Regions from separate parts of the Pseudoalteromonas sp. A3 genome, predicted to be linked through region 1. Evidence: predicted binding sites of a transcription regulator. Region 1 holds the regulator's gene; each other region holds the start of a gene.
The links. Region 1 encodes sigma-54, which starts transcription at its own class of promoters, with help from an activator protein. Its sites were predicted from a motif close to GTTGGCACGNNNNTNGNNT; they were not measured.

Region 1 (7,330 bases):
AAACAATTAAAGACGCGTTAATAGAAATGTCAGCCAAAGGGCTGGGTATGACCGCTATTGTAGATAACAATCAACAGCTTGCAGGCCTTTTTACCGACGGTGACTTACGCCGTATTTTAGAGCAAAGAGTGGATATACATAGCACCGCTATTAGCCAGGTTATGACTAAGTCATGCACAACCGCCACGGCCGATATACTTGCAGCTGAAGCCCTAAACATAATGGAAAATAAACGTATTAATGGTTTAATTGTTGTCAATGATAAAAACCAGCCAATAGGCGCCTTAAATATGCAAGACCTCTTAAAAGCAGGAGTATTATAAATGCAATTTGAAGATCTCTATCAACCGCTAAGCGATGATGCCAAAGCACGCGCCAAAAAAGTAAAACTACTCATATGCGACATTGATGGTGTATTTTCTGATGGCCGAATTTACCTCGGTAACCAAGGCGAAGAATTAAAAGCATTTAATACAAAAGATGGTTTTGGCATTAAAGCGCTGATCAATAGCGGTTTTGAAGTTGCGGTCATTACGGGGCGTCACTCAAAAATAGTGCAAACTCGCATGAGCAGCTTAACCGTACAGCACATTTATCAAGGCCAAGAAGACAAACTTATTGCTTATCAAGAACTCAAAAACACTTTAAAGTTAACTGATGAACAAATAGCCTATATTGGTGACGATGGCCCTGACATGCCAGTAATGGAGCGCGTTGGCTTTGCCGTTGCAGTTAACGATGCGCACCCGCTAATTAAGCGCTTATCGCATTACACTACGCAAATGCCTGGTGGCTTTGGCGCCGTTAGAGAGCTCACAGACTTACTTATGCTAGAGAACGGCATAGCGCTTACAACACAAGGCACCAGTTCATGAATGCAGCACGCGTTATACTCAGTGCGTTATTCATCGGCTGTATGGTTTGGCTTTGGTACCCTTATTTTACCCAAACCAATGTAGCGCCAGAGCAAGAACCTGAAGTAATTGCAAAGCCCGATTACACCGCTATAGAGCTTAAGCAAACAGCCTATGACGAGCAAGGCAAAATAAGCCATAAAGTCACAGCGGCTAAAATGGAGCTGTACCAACAGCTTGGTTTTACGTTTTTTGAAAAACCTATTTTCACCTTGTATAACGAAAAGCAAACATGGCGAATAAATGCAGACGAAGCAACGCTTTACGAAGATAAACAACTTATTTTAGAAGGCAATGTGGTTGCTAAAAATTTAGTTGATAATGCCATGATAGATAACATCGATGCCGATAACATCGAAGTCGACATTAAAGCGCTAACAATGCGCTCTGAGCAGCCAGTGGTTGTCACTGGGCCTAATTTAAAAATTGTCGGTAAAGGCCTTGAAGCCGATTTAAAAACCGAAGTAATAAAACTAATTAACCATACGCGAACAATATATTATGACCAATAAACTCACTAAAATACTTATTATCCCATCGCTAATGCTTGCATTTAGCGCCTCTGCTGCTGAGCCTGCTGCTCAACCGCCAGCAAATCAAATTTCTATTAGTGCAGACCGTCAAGAAGGCCAACTTAAAGAAAACGTAGGTATTTTTGAAAAGAACGTCGAAATTGTGCATGGTAATCGCAAAATTACAGCCGACCGACTCGAAGTACATAAACGTGAAGACTTAGGGGATAACAAACAACTCCTTATTGCCACTGGCAGCCCAGCCTACTTCGAAGAAAAACAAGACGACGGTACCGTAATGAGTGCCAGCGCAAACGAAGTACGTTACGACGTAGCAAAGCGCTTTTTAACGCTTGTTGGCGATGCTGAAGTCGCACAAGCCGGTCAAAAAATTAATGCTAAAAGTATTACCTACGACATGCAGCAGCAGCTTATTAGCGCAGAAAAAGACGAAAACTCTACGGATCGTGTCCACACAATTTTAGTGCCTGTTGAAGCAAAAATTAAAGAAAAAACAGGTAACGAAGGTCAACCATGAGCACCTTAAAAGCAGAACTATTAGCAAAAAGCTATAAAGGCCGCCAAGTTGTAAAAAATGTAGGCCTTGAGGTAGAAGCCGGCAGCATTGTTGGCTTATTGGGCCCTAATGGCGCAGGTAAAACCACCACCTTTTACATGATTGTAGGGTTAGTACCTAGCGACAAAGGTAAAATTTCTATTGATGATAACGACATTACGTTATTACCTATGCACAGCCGCGCCCGTTTAGGCATTGGCTATTTGCCGCAAGAGTCATCAATATTTAGAAAGCTGACAGTTTATCAAAACCTAATGGCTATTTTAGAAACGCGTAAAGAGCTCAATAAAGCCGCACGAGAAGAAACGCTTAACAACTTACTTGATGAATTTAGTATTCAGCATATTCGCGATAGCCAAGGTATGGCGCTTTCTGGTGGTGAACGCCGCCGTGTAGAAATTGCCAGAGCACTGGCAGCAAACCCTAAATTTATTTTATTGGATGAGCCTTTTGCTGGTGTTGATCCGATTTCAGTGTTAGATATAAAGAAAATAATAGAACATCTTAAAAACCGTGGCATTGGCGTATTAATTACCGATCACAATGTAAGAGAAACCCTTGATGTTTGTGAAAAAGCCTACATTGTTTCTCATGGGGAGCTAATTGCATCTGGCACCCCAGAACACGTATTAAATGACAAAACTGTACGCGATGTTTATTTAGGCGAGCAATTTAGGCTGTAACATTTAAGCCACACCTACAAGCATCTGCTAATATTAATTATAACAACATAAAAGGATTGTTAGAGATACATGAGGCAATCATTACAGCTGCGCATGGGCCAGCAACTTACAATGACTCCACAATTGCAACAAGCGATTCGCTTGCTGCAGCTCAGTACATTGGATCTCCAGCAAGAAATACAAGAAGCACTTGATAGCAACCCGCTATTAGAAGTAGAAGAGCAAGATTACACGGAAGAGTCGGCTGGAAAAAATGAACAAAAAGCAGATACGGATGATGTAACCGTAAGCGCATCGGCTGACGATACAACTAGCGAGTACGAGCAAGACAGTGGCGAAGCTTTAAATAAAGACACCGTTAGCGATGATATGGCAATGGATGTAACTTGGGATGAGTACATGAGCGCAGCCCCTGCGGCATCCTCAGGCCCAATGCCAGAAGATGAGTCTATTTATCAAGGTGCCTCTACTGAAACGCTACATGAGTATTTAATGTGGCAGCTTCAGCTTACTCCTTTTAGCCCCACTGATGAAGCCATTGCTATTGCCATTGTAGAAGCTGTAGATGACTCGGGTATTTTAACGCTAAGTTGCGAAGAAATTTTAGAAAGCTTTAACCAAGAAAACGATGACGAAGTTGAAGTTGAACTTGACGAAATAGAAGCCGTTTTAAAGCGTATTCAGTTATTTGACCCTGTAGGTATAGCCGCGCGCAGTTTACAAGAGTGCTTGTGTATTCAGCTAAACCAGTTTGATAAAGACACCCCTTTTATAGAACAAACTAAAATGATCTTAACCGATCACATTGATCTATTAGCGGCACGCGACTATCGTACATTAATGAAAAAGACTAAGCTTAAAGAAGACGAGCTTAAAGAGGTCATGACCCTAATACATACCCTCAACCCAAAACCTGCAGATACAATAGTAAGGGAAGAGTCGGAGTATGTAATACCAGATGTGTCGGTTAAAAAAATAAAAGGCCGCTGGGTGGTAGAGCTAAACCCAGATAGCATGCCAAAAATACGCGTAAATAGTCAGTACGCGGCTATGTCACGTACCGTAAAATCAAGTGGTGATAGCCAATTTATTCGCTCTCACTTACAAGAAGCTAAATGGTTTATAAAAAGCCTTGAAAGCAGAAACGACACGCTGCTCAAAGTAACAAACTGTATTGTAAAACAGCAACAGGCATTTTTTGAACATGGCCCAGAAGCCATGAAGCCAATGGTTTTAAACGATGTTGCTGAAATGGTAGAAATGCATGAATCGACAATTTCGCGTGTTACTACGCAAAAATATATGCATACGCCACGTGGTATTTTTGAGCTTAAGTATTTTTTCTCAAGCCACGTAAGCACTGAAAATGGCGGCGAGTGTTCATCAACCGCAATACGTGCCCTAATTAAAAAGCTAATTGCCGCGGAAAACTCAGCTAAACCATTGAGTGATAGTAAAATTGCGGATATATTGGCAGAGCAAGGAATTAAAGTAGCTAGACGCACAATAGCAAAATACCGTGAATCGCTAGCTATTCCACCGTCAAATCAGAGAAAGAGTTTGATATAAGACGTAAAAAACAAAGAGGAAATGCTTATGCAACTAAACCTAACTGGTCGTCACGTAGAAGTAACTGATTCACTTAGAGACTATGTAAATAATAAATTTGCAAAGCTAGAAAGGCACTCAGATCATATTAGCAATGTGCATGTCATTCTCGATGTAGAAAAACTCAACCAAAAAGCAGAAGCGACTATTCATGTAAGTGGCGCAGATTTATTTGCCTCAACAGAGCACCAAGATATGTATGCCGCTATAGACTCGTTGATTGACAAGCTCGATCGTCAAGTCATAAAACATAAAGAGAAGCTTGCTAGACACTAATATTATGAAATTAAGTACATTAGTATGCCAGGACTGCAGCAAAGCTGCGGTCCTTTTTAGTAGTAAAAAAAGAATTTTAGAGTTTATCAGTGAGCTAGCTCATGAAAAGCTCCCCTACTTACCACAACAAGATATTCTTAATGCGCTGGCAAGCAGAGAAAAGCTAGGCAGTACTGGTATTGGCCGGGGTATCGCCATTCCTCATGGCAGAATGGGTGGCGTAGAAGAGCCGCTGGCTTTAGTACTTGTTAGCGACACGCCTGTTAACTTTGATGCTATTGATAACTGCCCTGTTGATATTTTTGTTGCACTCATCGTACCAGATGGCGATAACCAACAGCACCTAAAGACTCTGGCAACCATAGCTGATAAACTGAGCAACAAAGAATTTTGTAAACAGCTGCGTAGTGCTAAAACCGATGCAGAGCTGTATCAAGTAATTGTTGATCAATCGTAGTAAATACTAAGGGCTATAAATGGAGTTAATTATCATAAGCGGCCGTTCTGGTTCAGGTAAGTCGGTTGCTTTACGCGTGGTTGAAGATTTAGGCTATTATTGCGTAGATAATATTCCGGTCAACCTACTGCCCTCTTTGGTGCGAAGTGTTTCAGATAACTATGACAAAATAGCCGTTAGTATAGATGTTCGTAATATCCCCAAAGAACAAGACGAATTTAACGATATTCTCGAGTACCTTCCTGACTTTGCTAAACCCACACTGTTTTATTTAGATAGTGATGATCAAACACTGATCAAACGTTTTTCAGAAACACGCAGATTACACCCTTTATCCATCGATTCGCTGCCGCTTGATTTAGCAATAAAAAAAGAAAAAGAACTGCTTGATGTACTTGTAACGCGCGCTGACTTTATGCTTGATACCACCGATTTAAGTGTGCACCAATTAGCAGAGTCAATTCGCGAAAAAATACTGGGTAAAAAAGATAAGCAACTTATTGTAACGTTTGAATCGTTTGGCTTTAAACACGGCATACCTAAAGAAGCTGATTATGTTTTTGATGCTCGCTTTTTGCCAAACCCCCACTGGGAGCCTGAACTTAAACCGCTTACGGGCCTTGATCAACCAGTAAAAGATTTTTTGGCAAATCACAGCATAGTGCAAAAATTCACTTGGCAAATTCAAACCTTTGTACAAACTTGGCTGCCACACTTAGAGCGCAATAACCGTAGTTACCTCACTATTGCAATTGGCTGTACTGGTGGTCAACATCGCTCTGTTTATTTAGCGCAAGCCATTGGTGAGAGCTTTGCTATGACGCATCCGAATGTCAAAATTCGTCATCGTGAGCAAGAAAAGTAACCTTAAAATAATAACCTGTTCAGTTTAGGTATAGTAATTTATGCGCTGTGAAGACACATTTCTAATAAAAAATAAATTAGGCTTACACGCCAGAGCGGCAACGGTCCTTGCGCAATTAGCTGTGCAGTTTGATGCTAAAATCACCTTACACCAAGATGATAAAGAAGCTGCAGGCGACAGCGTATTAGCTTTAATGCTACTTGAAAGCAGTAAAGGTAAAGAAGTTAAAGTAGTCTGTGAAGGCCCTGATTCAGAGCAAGCTTTGCATGCGGTTGGGCAATTAATTGCACAACGATTTAACGAACAAGAATAATTTAAAGCACCATAGCCTTATAAGTTAAAGACTTATCAGGCTGAACTATAAAGATTTAGTAAGTTAGGGTATTCCGACTCGCCTAATTTAGTGCTTTAATTTAGGGTAATAAAGCCATGCCCCAGCTAAATTTGGTTACTTAATTTTAAACACTAATTTAGTCCTAGCATTGGGTTTAGCACAAAAAATAAAGAAAATAACAGTGGGCAAAACCACTTACTAAACACCTTTCCATTACACAAAAATATTTAGGATGCCAATGCCAGAAGCGTTTGAACAAGACTATCCACTACAGCAACTAAAACAAGTGACTAAATCACTTAATAGTGGGCAATTTGTTCAAGTAAGACGCATGCTAGCAAAAACAGCACCTTGTGATACAGCACTGCTGCTTGAATCCTCTCCGCATAAAATTAGACGCATGCTTTGGCAACTGGTTGACCCAGATGTGCAAGGGGATGTGCTAGAAGAGCTCTCTGAAGATGTACGTTTAGGCATCATTGCACAAATGGAACCTGAGCATATTGCCGCGGCCACTGAGGATATGGGCCACGATGATTTAGGTGAAGTCCTACGTAGCCTACCTGACACCGTGTACAAAGATGTGGTTAGCGCTATGGATACGCAAGACCGCGAACGCGCTACACAGGCTTTATCTTACCAAGAGCGCTCAGCAGGCGCGCTAATGAACACCGATACGGTGACCATTCGCCCAGACGTTACACTTGATGTTGTGCTGCGTTATATTAGGCTACGCGGTGAGCTGCCAGAGGGCACCGATGATTTATACGTTGTTGATAAACATAACTGTTTTTTAGGTGCATTATCACTTAGTACACTGTTAACTAATCCGCCTGAAAAAATTGTTCAAGATTTAATGGATGAAGACTGTGAGTCTATCCCTATTTCGATGGATGAAAGTGAAGTTGCTCAGCTATTTGAGCGCCACAACTGGATATCGGCCCCTGTAGTCGATGATAACGCCCACTTGCTTGGACGTGTCACCATTGATGATATTGTTGATGTTATTCGTGAAGATGCAGAGCACAGCTTATTAAGCCTTGCCGGCCTTGATGATGAAGAAGACACCTTTGCACCTGTTTTAAAAAGCTCAAAAAAACGCTC
Region 2 (7,330 bases), on a different contig from region 1:
GAATTTCACCGCGCATAGCTGCTTCGCGAACTTTAATACGGCTCATGCCGAATTTGCGAAGGAAACCATGTGGGCGGCCCGTAATGTTACAACGATTACGTTGACGTGCAGGGCTAGAATCACGTGGTAAAGCTTGAAGCTTAAGTACCGCGTCCCAACGATCATCTTCAGATGCGTTAACATCGCTGATGATAGCTTTTAGTGCTGCACGCTTTTCAGCGTACTGAGCAACTAGTTTAGTGCGCTTTGCTTCGCGCGCTTTCATAGAATTCTTTGCCATAACCCTACCCTTATTTCTTGAATGGGAAGTTAAACGCTTCTAACAACGCACGGCCTTCCTCATCAGATTTCGCAGAAGTTGTGATTGTGATATCCATACCGCGTACACGGTCTACTTTATCGTAATCAATTTCTGGGAAGATGATTTGTTCACGTACGCCCATGCTGTAGTTACCACGTCCATCAAAAGACTTAGCACTCACACCACGGAAGTCACGGATACGTGGGATAGCGATTGATACCAAACGCTCAAAAAAGTCCCACATACGCTCGCCGCGTAAGGTTACTTTACAGCCTATTGGGTAGCCTTCACGCACTTTGAAGCCAGCAACAGATTTGCGTGCTTTAGTGATTAAAGGTTTCTGACCAGCGATAGCTTCTAGATCCGCAACAGCGTTATCTAAAATCTTCTTGTCAGCTAGGGCTTCGCCCACGCCCATATTTAATGTGATCTTTTCGATCTGAGGGACTTGCATGACAGAGCTGAAACCAAACTTCTCTTGAAGCTCAGCAACTACTTTGTCTTTATATACTTCATGCAGTTTCGCCATCATTCTACTCCAACTATTAGATAGTTTTACCAGTAGATTTAAAGATACGTAATTTCTTACCATCTTCAATCTTGAAACCTACACGATCTGCTTTACTCGTTTCCGAGTTGTAGATCGCAACGTTTGATACGTCGATAGACGCTTCTTTCTCAACAATGCCGCCAGCTTGGTTCAATTGTGGAACCGGCTTTTGGTGTTTCTTGATTAAGTTAATGCCTTCGACAAATACTCGACCAGACTCGGTAACAACTGAAAGCACTTTGCCGCGCTTACCTTTGTCTTTACCTGCTAGTACGATTACTTCGTCATCACGACGGATTTTTGCTGCCATGATAGACTCCTTACAGTACTTCTGGGGCTAGTGAAACAATTTTCATGAACTTATCATTACGAAGTTCACGAGTCACAGGGCCGAAGATACGAGTACCAATTGGCTGCAAGTTATCATTTAAGATAACAGCCGCATTGCTATCGAAACGGATCAGAGAACCGTCCGGACGACGAACGCCTTTTTTGGTACGCACAACTACCGCGTTTTTAACATCACCTTTCTTCACTTTACCGCGAGGAATAGCTTCTTTCACAGAAACTTTAATGATATCGCCAACTGCCGCATAGCGACGGTGTGAACCACCAAGGACTTTTATACACTGCACTTTGCGAGCGCCGCTGTTATCAGCAACTTCCAGCTGAGTTTGCATTTGGATCATGTTAATGACCTCCGGTGTAGTAATTACAACTTGCCTTAAATTTGTTTAAAATCAAGGCACTTCGATTAAATCCCACTCAAAAAACAACAGAGTTGTCTCTTAAGGGCGGGCAATTGTACCAGCATTGGCTAGTGAGTGGTAGGTTATTTTTTAATTAATTTAAGGGAAGGACAGATTAAAACTGAGTAAAAACCGCTATGTAGCTATTTTACAAGTGGTTATAAAACAATCAAGACGCAAATAGCGCCTTAATTATTTATTTGTGGGGTTTAATAGTATTAGCCAAATAAGCCTTTTAGTTTATCTTTGACTTTGTCCTTGGCTTTTTCTTTTGCTTTCTCTTTGGCGTCATCGAGCTTTTGCTTTGCTTCATCTTTAAGCGCGTTGCTTACATCTAGCTTAAAGCCAACGTCATGAAATGGGCCTTCTATACGCAGTGGGATTTTAAAGCCTGTACTATCGTCTGTAGTGCCTTGCCCTTCAATCGAATCAACGATGCCGGTCACTAAGCGATAATCAACATTGGTTTGAGGCAAATCTACATCGCCTTCACCTGTAATACGAATAAGTGGGCTCATCAGCGATAGGTCGTTATTACGGCCCACGCCATTAGTAAAGTTAAAGCTACCTGTGAGCGCAGAAAAATCTGTTTGCTCTGATTCTTCAAAGCCTGTATCTAGCCCTTCACTCACAGCTCCAAGATTACCCGTAATAAGCTCTTTGCCTTTGCGAACCATTTCAGCCACGTTTGCGCCTTTAACAGCACCATCGGCAAATTCAAAGCTAACATTGCCATTTAATGCATTAATAAAGGTTTTTTGACTTTGCCCAGTTGTGGTTAAATTCCAATTTAATGACCCTTTACCCATGAGCTTATCAAAGCCAGCCGCATCAGTGAGTAACGGTTGTGCGTCTATGTCGGCTAAATCAAAATTTGTGCTTATTTTATACGGCGTTTGCTGCGCATTTATGTTGATAACCCCTTTACCAGTGCCCTCATATGCTTTAAAGCTATCTAAGCTTAATTTAGCAACGCTGTTATTTAAATCGACTGTAAATTGATTAGCACCTAGCTCAATATCGTTAGCTTTTAAACCGCTTGAGCGAATAACTACATTAGCATTAAGTGCATTTAATGCGCTTAAATCAATTTTAGTATCGTCCCAAACAATCGGCTGCGCGGCTTTAGGTTCTTCGCTTTGCGGTGCTTGCTGCTTAGCGACTACCTCCGGTAAGTAGGGGTTCAAATCAAGCATACCTAGGTCTATATCAGCATTAACCGCTAGTTTATTTCCTAAGTTTACTTCACTTTTTCCTTTAATCTCTAATTCATCTAGGGTAGCAATCAGCTCTTCTAAGTTAAACGTATCATCTATAAGATGCATTTTACCGTTTACACTAAACGCATTAAATGCATTTTCTTTAGCGTTTAAGTCTACCCCTTGCCAAGTTGCTAGCTCCTTAACAGAGTCGCCACTTAGCGCTAACTCACCTTTTATATCTTTACCTTGGCGAGCAATACTGCCGTTAAAAGTAAGATCGACCAAGCGAGAGTCTACGCTTTGAGTAACCTCAAATGTCGCCCCTTCAATTGCCTTTGCCGGCGTATCAAGCTTTACATCTAGCTCAAAGCGCTCTTGCATATATGTAATGCCGCCTTTGATCTCTAGTGTTTTACGTAGTGAAGGAAGTAAAATAGCCAATTCCAAGTCACTAATTTGTTGTTTAGCGCCTGTTTGCCCATCTAGGTAAGTAAACGTACCACCGTAAATAGCCACTTCACCTAACTCTATATCAAAGTTCTCTGGTAGTTTAACAGCCTCACCTGATTGAGTTTGCTCTTGCGGCTGCTCTGCTACAGCATCAAATAACTGCCAGTTAGCTTTACCGTTTTTATCAGTTTCTAATAAAATATTGGGCTCGTTAATAACAAACTTATCAAGTTTGAATTCGCCGCCAAATAACGATAACCATGGTATGTGCACAGCTAATTGCTCCATACTTGCCATGTCGTCGCGCGAGCCTGTCTGCATGTTTGCAAAGTGCACATCGTTAAGCTCTAACTTTAATGCAGGAAATACACTAAGCGTTTTATCACCTTTAATAGTAAGTGTGCGCCCTGTTGTTTTTTCAACCTGTTCAGATACTTTATTAAAAATAGTATCTGTTGGGATTAAAAACGGAGCGGCAATAATTAACGCAATACAAAGTAAGAGTATTACACCAACAATTTTGAGTAAGGTCTTCATGATCATCCTTTCAAACGTGCAAATAATGTTCTTATCATAGCGAGTGTTAGCTTTAAAATCATTGTCGTTGTGACAAAAAAGCACTTTATTGTAATTTATTTAATTTGAAATGAATTTATGCTTAAAAGTAAACGTTGCGAAATTGGTACTAAAAGTAAAGCTCATCAAGTTTAAATCTAACCAAGTATTAAACCCTACAACATTGCATCCCTTGAATTGTTAGGTATGATGCACGGCCCTGTTGCTATTGGCGTATTTGCGCTAAAATAAAGCAGCTAAAAAATGTATCTACTCGGAGACTCTACAAGGCATGAAAAAACTGCTAATTTCACCGTCAAAAATGGCGCTAGGCGAACAAGAAAGTCAAATTTACCAAAACATCTTGAAGCAAGCTTCAGAACTAAGCCTAAACCTAATGGCCGTGAAAGTAGAAAACCACCCAGAGGATTTTTTAGGCTGGTGTTATGAGCTGCTAAGTGCAAGTAAAGACCGTATAAATTACGATTTACTAGAGCCACAGCAACTACCAGTTTTAAAAAAGCTGCACGACCAGCTAACCTCAGCAATTAGCTTTTTACAGCTTAAAACACTACGTGTAGCACCTTGGCCTGTTATTAGTATGTTTGTAGAGCAACATAAAAAACTTATTGCACTGGACGAACAGCTTCGCCTTACCACGTATTTGCACAGCATTCGTGAGCAAGCACTAAAAGATATGATCCCAGAGGATTTACTGGCATTTAGTGGTAAACACACTGCCACGCTCGACCCAAGCACCTATAACTTTGATGTTGAATGGTTCGCATCAACAAAAAGTGCAAAGGGTTTTCATCAAATGCTAGCCGACTTGCCTGGCGCGTTTGACGATGCACTTGCTAACATCCCGCTTGAAGGTGATGTGAGCGAAGCTGATTACCAACAGTTTGTTGTTGCTTATTTACTTGCCTTTAACGGTAGCGATGAAAAACCAACCCTTGCCCCTGCTACACGTTTATTAGCAATGCGCCGCCCAGATGTATTTACGCCAATTAGTAATAGCCGTCTTGATGCATTATGTGCAGCTTTAGGTATTACTAAATTAAACAATCGCGACTTTGAGCGCTACTGGCAAGATATAGTACAAAGCATTCATGCTATGTCGTGGTTTAAAATGGCTAATGGCAGCAATGAACTAGAAGAGCAACTAGTTAGTATAAAAGCGTTATTACCGTGCTTTTTTTACTATGCAGATGCCAGCACGGCCGACAACTCAAATTATATTAAGCTATTAAATAAACCTAAACGCAGCACAACAAGTGCAGGAAAACCACAGCGTAGAGGTAAAGAGTCAGCCGAAATACTTGTAGACCGTGCACTTGCAGCCGATGACATTCCCGAGCATATTCGTAGCAAACGCGACTCTATTATTAGCGAAGTACAAAAAGGCCGCGGAGTAAACGAAACAATTAGTCTTATGCGCACTATATTTGGCTAAATCTACCTAACCTAACTGTATTTTTCTGGTGCAGTTAGGTTAATTTATGCACCAGCAGTGTGCGTTTTTTAATTAACCTCCTCAATCATTCCCTCTTCTAGAACTTCTCAACATATTGTTTTATAAAAGTAAAAAAACAGTTTTATAGAAATTATTTTAAGCTGGCACATACAGTGCAATTGCATTCCCAGTTAAACAATAAAACACCGCCAGTCAAAGGGTTGCCAATAAGAGAATAAAAACCTAGGCGATAAAAATCATATAACGGGAAATGGACATGCTAAAACTAAAAAAAACCATCGCAATTAGCGCAATAGCTTTATTCGGTGCTACATCTTTAACATCAACAGCCGTACATGCAGAAGTAACAGCAAACGCAGCGGCTACGTCTAACTACTTATGGCGTGGTCAAGAGCAAACTGGGGGCGATGCTGCTATTTCTGGCGGTATTGATTACGCTGACGAGTCAGGCTTTTATGTAGGTACCTGGGCATCAAATGCTTCATGGGCCGATGAAATGACTTATGAGCTTGATGTTTACGCGGGTTTTGGTGGCGATATTAACGACACATTTAGCTACGATGTAGGTTACATTTATTACGCTTACCCAGATGCAGCTTCTGAGGCAGATGCTGATTTCTCTGAAATTTACGGTAGCATCAGCGCAGAAGGCTTCACCTTTGGCGCTGCAATCCTTGCCACTTCAGCGGCAGATGGCGATGGCACCGACTTTGGCGATTCATTATACCTAAATGCCGATTACAGCTTTGCTGTTGGCAGCAATGGTACTGAGGTTGCGCTGCACTTAGGTCACTACTCTGGCGACTTTATAGGCGATGATAATATTATTGATTACGGTATCTCTGTATCAAAAGATGGTTTTACTTTTGGCGTATCTGACACCGACATGGATGAGTCAGATGTTAAAGTTTACGTAGGCTACGCTGTAGACTTTACGCTTTAAAACAAAATGTGTTACTTGCTGCAACACTAAGGGCCTTTTGGCCCTTTTCTCGTTTAGGGCACCCTAAATACTCACAGCGCCTTTTAATTTTAGCGACTAAAGCACCTTACTATATAACCCACTTCGGTTAATCGCCGAGCTCCTCGCTGCTATTACCTCTTTTTACCAATATGCTAATTCGCTTTATTAAGCTTTATTGCGCATTGGTATTAGCAATTCGCTAAAACAAAAAAGGCCGCATTAAAGGCGGCCTTTCCGTTAATCGTTAATCATTAAAACTTAGCTAGGTTGTTTTTACTGTCTTTATCTACAAGCTTAATGTACGGGTCAACCCCTGCGTACACTGGTTTTTCTTTTACTTTTAGCTCAATAGTATTAGTACCAGAGACTATTTGATGCTTTTGCGAGTAAATAACAAAGTCTTCAGCAAGTAGGTTTTCAGGGTCATCGCTAAACAATGCAATATCAATTAGCTCATCGAGTGGTTGCTCAGTTTCTTCACCTTGTCCATCGGCATGCTGCTTAGTTGCTTCAACGCTCAGTGTTACTGTATAAAAACCTTCGCTATCAACATCATCTGTAACCGACACTGCTTTCATTTCAAGCTCATAAAGCGTTATATATTTAAACTGATCATCAATAAAACGTTGTTCAGCTTGTGTTGCATCTCGCTTTAAATAACTGAGTAAATCAAGTGTGGTTGGGTATGGCGTTGCTTGGTATTTAAACTCATTCAAAAACGCTTTAAGTGCGGCATTTAAGCGCTCTTCACCTAATAGGTCATACAAAGCCATCATCGCAACCGAGCCTTTATTGTAATGAAGATATTGTTGAGACTGCGTTTTATACAGCGGCATTTCTTCAAAGGCTTCGCCTGTGCGGCCCATTAAGTATCTATCTAACTCGTACTTTAAGAATTTACGAAGCTTCTCGGCGCCAAAGCGTTTTTTTAGCACCATAAGCGCACTGTATTGGGAGAGCGATTCAGAAATAACGGCACTGCCCTCTACATTAGCCCCAGATACTTGATGCCCCCACCATTGGTGTGCAACTTCATGTGCGGTTACATAGTAAGGTAGGTCAACTTTACTCTCATCTCTTAA
Region 3 (7,330 bases), 180 kb from region 1:
AGGTAATAGAGTGTCGGGTAACTTAATGAGCCTAGGCGCAATCGACTTTGGTTTAATTGTTGATGGCGCTGTAATAGTAGTTGAAAACTGTTTAAGGCAACTTGGCCTTGCGCAACATAAGCATGGCAGGCTACTTACACTAAACGAGCGTTTAAATGTGGTAACCGCCGCCACTAAAGAAGTGTTCAGCCCAGCAGTATTTGGCATTTTAATTATTATGCTGGTGTATTTACCGCTGTTTGCACTAAGCGGGGTTGAGGGCAAAATGTTTCAGCCAATGGCATTTACCGTTGTAGCTGCACTAGTTGGCGCACTTATTTTTGCCATTACCTTTGTACCTGCCGCTATTGCGGTATTCGTACGTGGCAAGGTGAGTGAAAGCGAAAATGCAGTTATGCGAGGTATTAAAAAAGGCTATAAACCGCTACTTGGTCTATCGCTTAAGTTACCGTGGGTGATGGTATGTATTGCGGGTATTTTAGTGATTGCACTTGGCTTTAAAGTTAAAAATATGGGCGCTGAGTTTTTACCGCAGCTAGATGAAGGCGATATAGCCATGCATGCACTGCGTATTACCGGTACCGGTATTGAGCAATCGGTAAAAATGCAAAAAGAGCTAGAGCAAGCCATTTTAGCCATACCTGAAGTTGAAAAAGTATTTTCAAAAATTGGTACTCCCGATGTAGCAAACGATCCTATGCCACCTAACGTTGCCGACACCTTTTTAATGTTAAAACCGCGCGAGCAATGGCCTAACCCCGCTTTAAGCAAAGAAGAACTGGTTAAGCAAATTCGTCATTTAGTCAATGAAGTACCCGGTAATAACTATGAGTTTACCCAACCAATAGAAATGCGCTTTAACGAGCTAATTGCTGGCGTGCGCGCCGATGTGGCTGTGCGTATTTATGGCGATGATTTATCAACATTAAAACAGTTCGGTGAGAAAGCCACAGCCTTGGTACAAAATATTACTGGTGCAACCGATGTACGCCTTGAGCAAATGGAAGGCCTGCCTACGCTTTCGGTTACGCCGCTTCGTGACCACATGGCGCTGCTAGGTTTAACAGTAACCGATATACAGCAAAGTGTAAGTGCTGCTATAGGTGGTGTGCAAACTGGGCTTATTTATGAAGGCGATAAACGCTTTTCGTTATTAGTGCGTTTAGATGAGCGTTGGTCGAGCGATGTAACACAGCTTGCACGTTTACCTGTTGCAGTGCCAAAAAGTGCTAATCCCGACCTTGCATTTGTACCGCTTGGGGAAGTAGCAAATATTAGTATTAATAAAGGGCCTAATCAAATAAACCGTGAAAGCGGTAAGCGTAATGTTGTAGTAACTGCAAATGTAGAAGGGCGCGATTTAGCAAGCTTTGTAAGCGATGCGCAAGCCGCTTTAAATTCGCAGCTTAATTTATCTAGTGGTTATTGGATTGAATACGGCGGCACGTTTGAACAACTAGAATCGGCAAGTAAGCGGCTATCGCTGGTGGTACCGGTTACTTTATTACTTATATTTGGCCTGCTTTATAGCGCGTTTAATTCACTTCGTGATTCGTTAATTATATTTAGCGGCGTACCACTTGCCCTTAGTGGTGGTGTGCTTGCGTTACTGCTACGCGATATGCCGTTATCAATATCGGCAGGTGTGGGGTTTATCGCGCTAAGTGGTGTAGCGGTATTAAATGGCGTGGTTATGCTGTCGTTTATTAAGCAGTTAAGAGCCGATGGGCTTAGTTTAATAGATGCAATACAAACCGGTGCGCTCTCGCGCCTGCGCCCAGTACTTATGACGGCTTTAGTGGCGAGTTTAGGGTTTATTCCTATGGCGCTAAATACAGGCACCGGCGCTGAGCTACAAAGGCCGCTGGCAACGGTTGTGGTTGGCGGAATTATTTCATCAACTCTACTGACGCTATTAATATTGCCTGCACTTTATAAATTAGTGCATGCAAAGTTTACTAGGCATAAAAAGGCTGAGCTTATTTAGTATAGTCTGCAATTTTTTTAATATAAATTATCTATCTGGTTAAATATCTTAACTAAAATAAGCACTCATTTTTTACTTTACTGTGAGCAGAGGAATAGAGTTAAAGGTACTATAGGTATGCAAAACCATCATTTTTCGGCTGATTTCCTAAAATATTAGGCCTTGAGTGAAACAGAGCTAACAAGATATGTCGTGTAGCAGTATAAAGCTATTTTAATGGCTTTTTACTGCTAACTTTTTGTTTATAAAATCGCGCATTTCATCGGTTAATACACTGCTAGAAATATATTGCATACCTTTATTATGGTGCACTAAGTAGCCGTGGTTAGTTTTAATAATATGGGTTATTTCTGCCCACTTAAATGTATGGCTTTTATAGTGGTTTTCGGTGCTAATAGCGTCATCGGTAAACGAAAGAGTAACCGTTGAGCCCGAAGCACGACTAAACATTTGGCGCGTAACCCACCAAGGCCTGCGGTAATAAAAGGCAACGCATTCTAATACACCCAGCATTATTAAAAATGTACCTAGGTAATGATCATCCATAGCGTAAATACTAATTAAACCTAAGCACACCAGTAATGCCAGCAAAAAATACTTTGGCTTGGCTGCTTTACTATAAGAGTGGGACTCGTCAAAGCATTCGTAGTAGTAGGGTTTATCGAGTGTGTAAGTGGTGGTCAGTGCCATAATTGCTAATAAGTAATAGTTTTCGCTATTTTAACAAGCTAGCGTAAAAATCACACCCGTTAATGTAGGCTATGCATTATAAGAGTTAGAAGCCGCTTTTTATTAGCGCACAAAAAAACGGCTTATTAAAAGCCGTTTTTTACGTTACCAAACAGATTAACAGTTAGTTTCTTCTGCGTTAACGCCTTCTTTTACATTTTCGCATGCATCTTCAACAGAGTTTTGCACGTCAGTTACTGCTTCATCAATACGCTCACCTGCTTCTTCTGCATGGTTGTCTTCACAACCCATCATAAAGAAACCTGCAAATACGGCGATTAGTGCTGCTTTTAAAGTTGTTGAGTTCATAATGTAATTCCTTGTATATGTTGATTGTTTAGTGTTTTAAGTATGTTAGTAGCTACCTGGGCGATTTACCGCGCAGCGCACCTGAAACTAAAGAAATCACTAAAAGTACTAAAAAGATAAAGAATATAATTTTTGCTATACCAGCTGCGGCACCTGCGATACCACCAAAACCTAACACTGCAGCGATTAAAGCAATAACTAAAAATGTAATTGTCCAGCGTAACATTGTTTTCTCCTTGGTTATCAAATTCGTTCGAAAGTAATAATGCCAGTTGCGTGCCAGAGTTTAATTTTATTATTTTTCAATATGTTATGGTTTTTGGGGCGAAGATTATAAATTTAGGATTGGTAAGTTTTACGTTTAACGATGTAACTTATTCACACTATTGTAAAGAGAGTAAAAAAATAAATATTTTTTGCGCGCTGCTTTACTAGTCTTGGTAAGACCAATTTACATTTTAGCCAAGCTGATTTTTTACCTGCCGTTTAACTTACTATTTTTTATAGTTTTTAAGTTTTTTTGGGTTTAACCATATAACCTTTGCCTATAACGGTTATTTTTATCATCTATATCTAAGCTAATTTAACCCTGTATTAGCTATGTTAACTATTGTGACTGTATGTTAGTTTAATTTTAATTGGTTTTACCAATTGACAGGTGGTGGACAAAGTTAAAAGTTTTGTTATCATTCGGTGAATAATTATTTAAATAAAGCGGTTTTTTATATCGCTATATAGTGCAGGGGGAGAAAAATGGATATAGGAGCTGTACTCACAACCGCAGGTAGCTTGATGCTTACGGGCATGGTGGGCGTGTTTGTATTTCTTTCAATATTGATTGGTGCTGTGTCACTCATGTCTAACTTGGTTGCTCGTTTTGACGAGGCTGAAGTTGCAATACCGGTTAAATCACCATCTTTAAAATCTCAAGGTGTGCCAAACGAGCACATCGCTGCTATTAGTGCTGCCATTGCTCAGTACAAATCAAATAATAAATAAGAGGCACACATGGCTAAATTAAAATTAACAGAACTTGTTTTACGCGATGCTCATCAGTCTTTACTTGCAACCCGTATGCGCTTAGATGACATGCTACCTATTGCTAGCAAACTTGATGATGCCGGTTATTGGTCTATTGAGTCGTGGGGCGGCGCTACGTTTGATTCGTGTATTCGTTATTTAGGTGAAGATCCGTGGGAGCGTATTCGTGCCCTTAAAAAAGCAATGCCTAATACTAAACAGCAAATGCTATTGCGCGGGCAAAATTTATTGGGTTACCGCCACTATGCCGATGACGTGGTAGAAAAGTTTGTAGAGCGTGCCCACAAAAATGGTGTAGATGTATTTCGTATTTTTGACGCCATGAACGATGTACGTAACTTAGAAACGGCAATTAAAGCAGCTGTAAAAGTAGGAGCACACGCACAAGGCACTATTTCTTATACTGTAAGCCCTGTGCATACTCTTGATATGTGGTTAACCCTTGCAAAACAGCTAGAGGATTTAGGTTGTCACTCTATTTGTATTAAAGATATGGCAGGCTTATTAAAACCATACGATGCAGAGCAACTTATTAAAGGGCTAAAAGAAACCGTTTCTATCCCTATTGCTATGCAGTGCCATGCAACCACCGGTTTAAGTACCGCTACGTATCAAAAAGCCATTGATGCAGGCATTGATATGCTTGATACCGCTATTTCTTCAATGAGTATGACTTACGGTCATTCAGCTACAGAAACCATTGTAGCAATTGTTGAAGGTACGCCCCGCGATACCGAATTAGATTTAAACCAGCTAGAAGAAATAGCGGCTTATTTTAGAGATGTACGTAAAAAGTACGCTGCCTTTGAGGGGAGCCTTAAAGGTGTTGATGGCCGTATTTTACTCGCACAAGTACCTGGTGGCATGTTAACCAACATGGAAAACCAACTTAAAGAGCAAGGCGCAGCAGATAAGCTAAATGAAGTATTACTTGAGATCCCACGCGTGCGTGAAGATTTAGGTTTTATCCCGCTAGTTACTCCAACATCGCAAATTGTAGGCACACAAGCAGTACTAAATGTGCTTACGGGTGAGCGTTATAAAACAATTACCAAAGAAACCGCCGGTGTTTTAAAAGGCGAGTATGGTTTAACACCAGCACCTATGAATAAAGAGCTGCAAGAGCGAGTGCTTGATGGCAGCGAGGTTATTACGTGTCGCCCTGCAGATAATATAGCCCCAGAGCTTGCATCGCTTGAAGCAGAGCTGCAAAAAGAAGCGCAAGAACAAGGCTTAACACTTGCTGATGAGCAAATAGATGATGTGCTTACCTATGCATTATTCCCACAGGTTGGCCTTAAATTTATTAAAAATCGCAACAACCCAGATGCCTTTGAAGCAGTGCCAAGTGCTGATGATGCAAACGCTAAGCCTGCAGCAAAACCTGCAAGCAACAAAGGTGTTAGCGCTGAGCAATACAGCGTTAAAGTTGACGGTAAAGTTTACGATGTAGTGGTTGCACAAGGTGGCGAGCTTAAAGAGGTAACGCTAAAAGATTCAGAGCACTTACCACAATCAGCATCGGTTGCATCAGGTGAAACACTGAATGCGCCACTGGCGGGTAATATTTTTAAAGTAAAAGTAAAAGCAGGCCAAGCCGTAAACGAAGGCGATGTGGTTGTTATTATGGAAGCGATGAAAATGGAAACCGAGGTTCGTGCAATGCACTCAGGTACTGTGGCTGAGGTCTTAGTGTCTGAAGGTGATGCTGTGACAACGGGCGATGCAATTATAGCGATGGCGTAGGAGTAGCTTTAATGGAAGGTCTTTTAAACCTTTGGCATGCTACCGGCATTGCTAACTTTACGTTTCCTGGCTTAATAATGATTGCGGTAGGGTGTTTGTTGTTGTTTTTAGCCATTTCTAAAAACTTTGAACCCCTATTACTGCTGCCGATTGGCTTTGGCGCAATACTGACTAATATTCCGGTTGCTGGGCTTTCTGACCCAGGTGGTTTGCTTTATTACGTGTATTACGTAGGTATTGATACGGGGATCTTCCCTTTATTAATTTTTATGGGAGTAGGGGCGCTAACCGATTTTAGTGCGCTTATTGCCAACCCGCGTATGTTATTACTGGGTGCAGCCGCGCAGTTTGGTATTTTTGCCACCTTGTTTGGGGCCATTTTATTAAACTATGTACCTGGCTTTGAATTTAGCTTACAAGATGCCTCAGCCATTGCCATTATTGGTGGTGCCGATGGCCCTACAGCCATATTTTTAGCATCTAAGCTTGCCCCTGATTTACTAGGTGCCATTGCGGTTGCTGCTTATTCTTACATGGCGTTAGTGCCAATTATTCAGCCGCCTATTATGCGCGCATTAACTACACCTGATGAGCGTGCTATTAAAATGCCAGAGCTGCGCAAAGTATCTAAAAAAGAAAAAATAGTATTTCCTTTAATGGTACTGAGCTTAACCGCTATGTTTTTACCAGCGGCTATTCCCTTAGTAGGCATGTTCTGTTTAGGTAATTTAATGCGTGAGTCTGGTGTTGTGGATAGGCTTAGTAACAGTGCCCAAAACGAAATTATTAATATAACCACGATATTTTTAGGTTTGGCAGTGGGCTCTAAACTAGCGGCTGATCAGTTTTTAACTGTAGAAACCATTGGTATTTTGGTGCTCGGTGCGCTGGCATTTGCTATTGGTACAGCGTCGGGTGTGTTTATGGCAAAAGGCCTTAACAAGCTTTCTAAAACACCTATTAACCCTTTAATTGGTGCTGCGGGTGTATCAGCTGTACCAATGGCGGCGCGTGTAGTTAATAAAGTTGGGCTTGAAAATAACCCACATAACTTTTTACTTATGCATGCTATGGGGCCAAACGTAGCTGGAGTACTAGGAAGTGCCGTAGCCGCAGGTATATTACTGGCGCTTGTTGGCTAGTATTTAGGATTTAATCCAACCGATTAGCGCAGTTTACTGCGCTTTTTTTATGCCTATAAAACTGCACGTATTAAAGTTTGTTTGCAGACGTGTTTTTGTTTACAGTGAGGGCTATGCACACTAATAAGGATAGTCATCATGCTTCACACCCCTTTGGCAAAATATTTACCTCATGTTAGTAGACTCGTTTTTGGCTGTATGGGCCTAGGCGGCGGTTGGAATAAAGACGCCATTACTAAGGCTCACTTAAAGCAAACTCACGAGTGTATTGATGCAGCCATAGCTGGCGGCATTAACTTTTTTGATCACGCCGATATTTATACCTTTGGCAAAGCCGAGCAGGTATTTGGCCAAGCACTAGCTGAGCGACCAGAGC

Region 2: the regulator sigma-54 is predicted to act here: its motif matches at 5,424-5,442, upstream of OIZ54_RS18175 (TorF family putative porin).
Region 3: the regulator sigma-54 is predicted to act here: its motif matches at 3,291-3,309, upstream of OIZ54_RS12075 (DUF1328 domain-containing protein).

What each region holds. Positions count from the first base shown of each region.
Region 1 is NZ_JAPCKL010000006.1:201,100-208,429, forward strand. It holds gene OIZ54_RS12895 (KpsF/GutQ family sugar-phosphate isomerase) at 1-323, shown strand, start outside; gene kdsC (3-deoxy-manno-octulosonate-8-phosphatase KdsC) at 324-875, shown strand; gene lptC (LPS export ABC transporter periplasmic protein LptC) at 872-1,426, shown strand; gene lptA (lipopolysaccharide transport periplasmic protein LptA) at 1,416-1,964, shown strand; gene lptB (LPS export ABC transporter ATP-binding protein) at 1,961-2,686, shown strand; gene OIZ54_RS12920 (RNA polymerase factor sigma-54) at 2,756-4,255, shown strand; gene hpf (ribosome hibernation promoting factor) at 4,283-4,570, shown strand; gene OIZ54_RS12930 (PTS sugar transporter subunit IIA) at 4,575-5,027, shown strand; gene rapZ (RNase adapter RapZ) at 5,047-5,892, shown strand; gene OIZ54_RS12940 (HPr family phosphocarrier protein) at 5,933-6,205, shown strand; gene mgtE (magnesium transporter) at 6,465-7,330, shown strand, end outside.
Region 2 is NZ_JAPCKL010000014.1:102,269-109,598, reverse strand. It holds gene rpsN (30S ribosomal protein S14) at 1-280, opposite strand, end outside; gene rplE (50S ribosomal protein L5) at 291-830, opposite strand; gene rplX (50S ribosomal protein L24) at 847-1,161, opposite strand; gene rplN (50S ribosomal protein L14) at 1,172-1,540, opposite strand; gene OIZ54_RS18185 (AsmA family protein) at 1,819-3,789, opposite strand; gene OIZ54_RS18180 (hypothetical protein) at 4,100-5,263, shown strand; gene OIZ54_RS18175 (TorF family putative porin) at 5,541-6,227, shown strand; gene OIZ54_RS18170 (ABC transporter permease/M1 family aminopeptidase) at 6,500-7,330, opposite strand, start outside.
Region 3 is NZ_JAPCKL010000006.1:19,577-26,906, reverse strand. It holds gene OIZ54_RS12090 (efflux RND transporter permease subunit) at 1-1,987, shown strand, start outside; gene OIZ54_RS12085 (YcxB family protein) at 2,201-2,677, opposite strand; gene OIZ54_RS12080 (hypothetical protein) at 2,834-3,025, opposite strand; gene OIZ54_RS12075 (DUF1328 domain-containing protein) at 3,078-3,251, opposite strand; gene OIZ54_RS12070 (OadG family protein) at 3,779-4,024, shown strand; gene oadA (sodium-extruding oxaloacetate decarboxylase subunit alpha) at 4,034-5,812, shown strand; gene OIZ54_RS12060 (sodium ion-translocating decarboxylase subunit beta) at 5,824-6,954, shown strand; gene OIZ54_RS12055 (aldo/keto reductase) at 7,093-7,330, shown strand, end outside.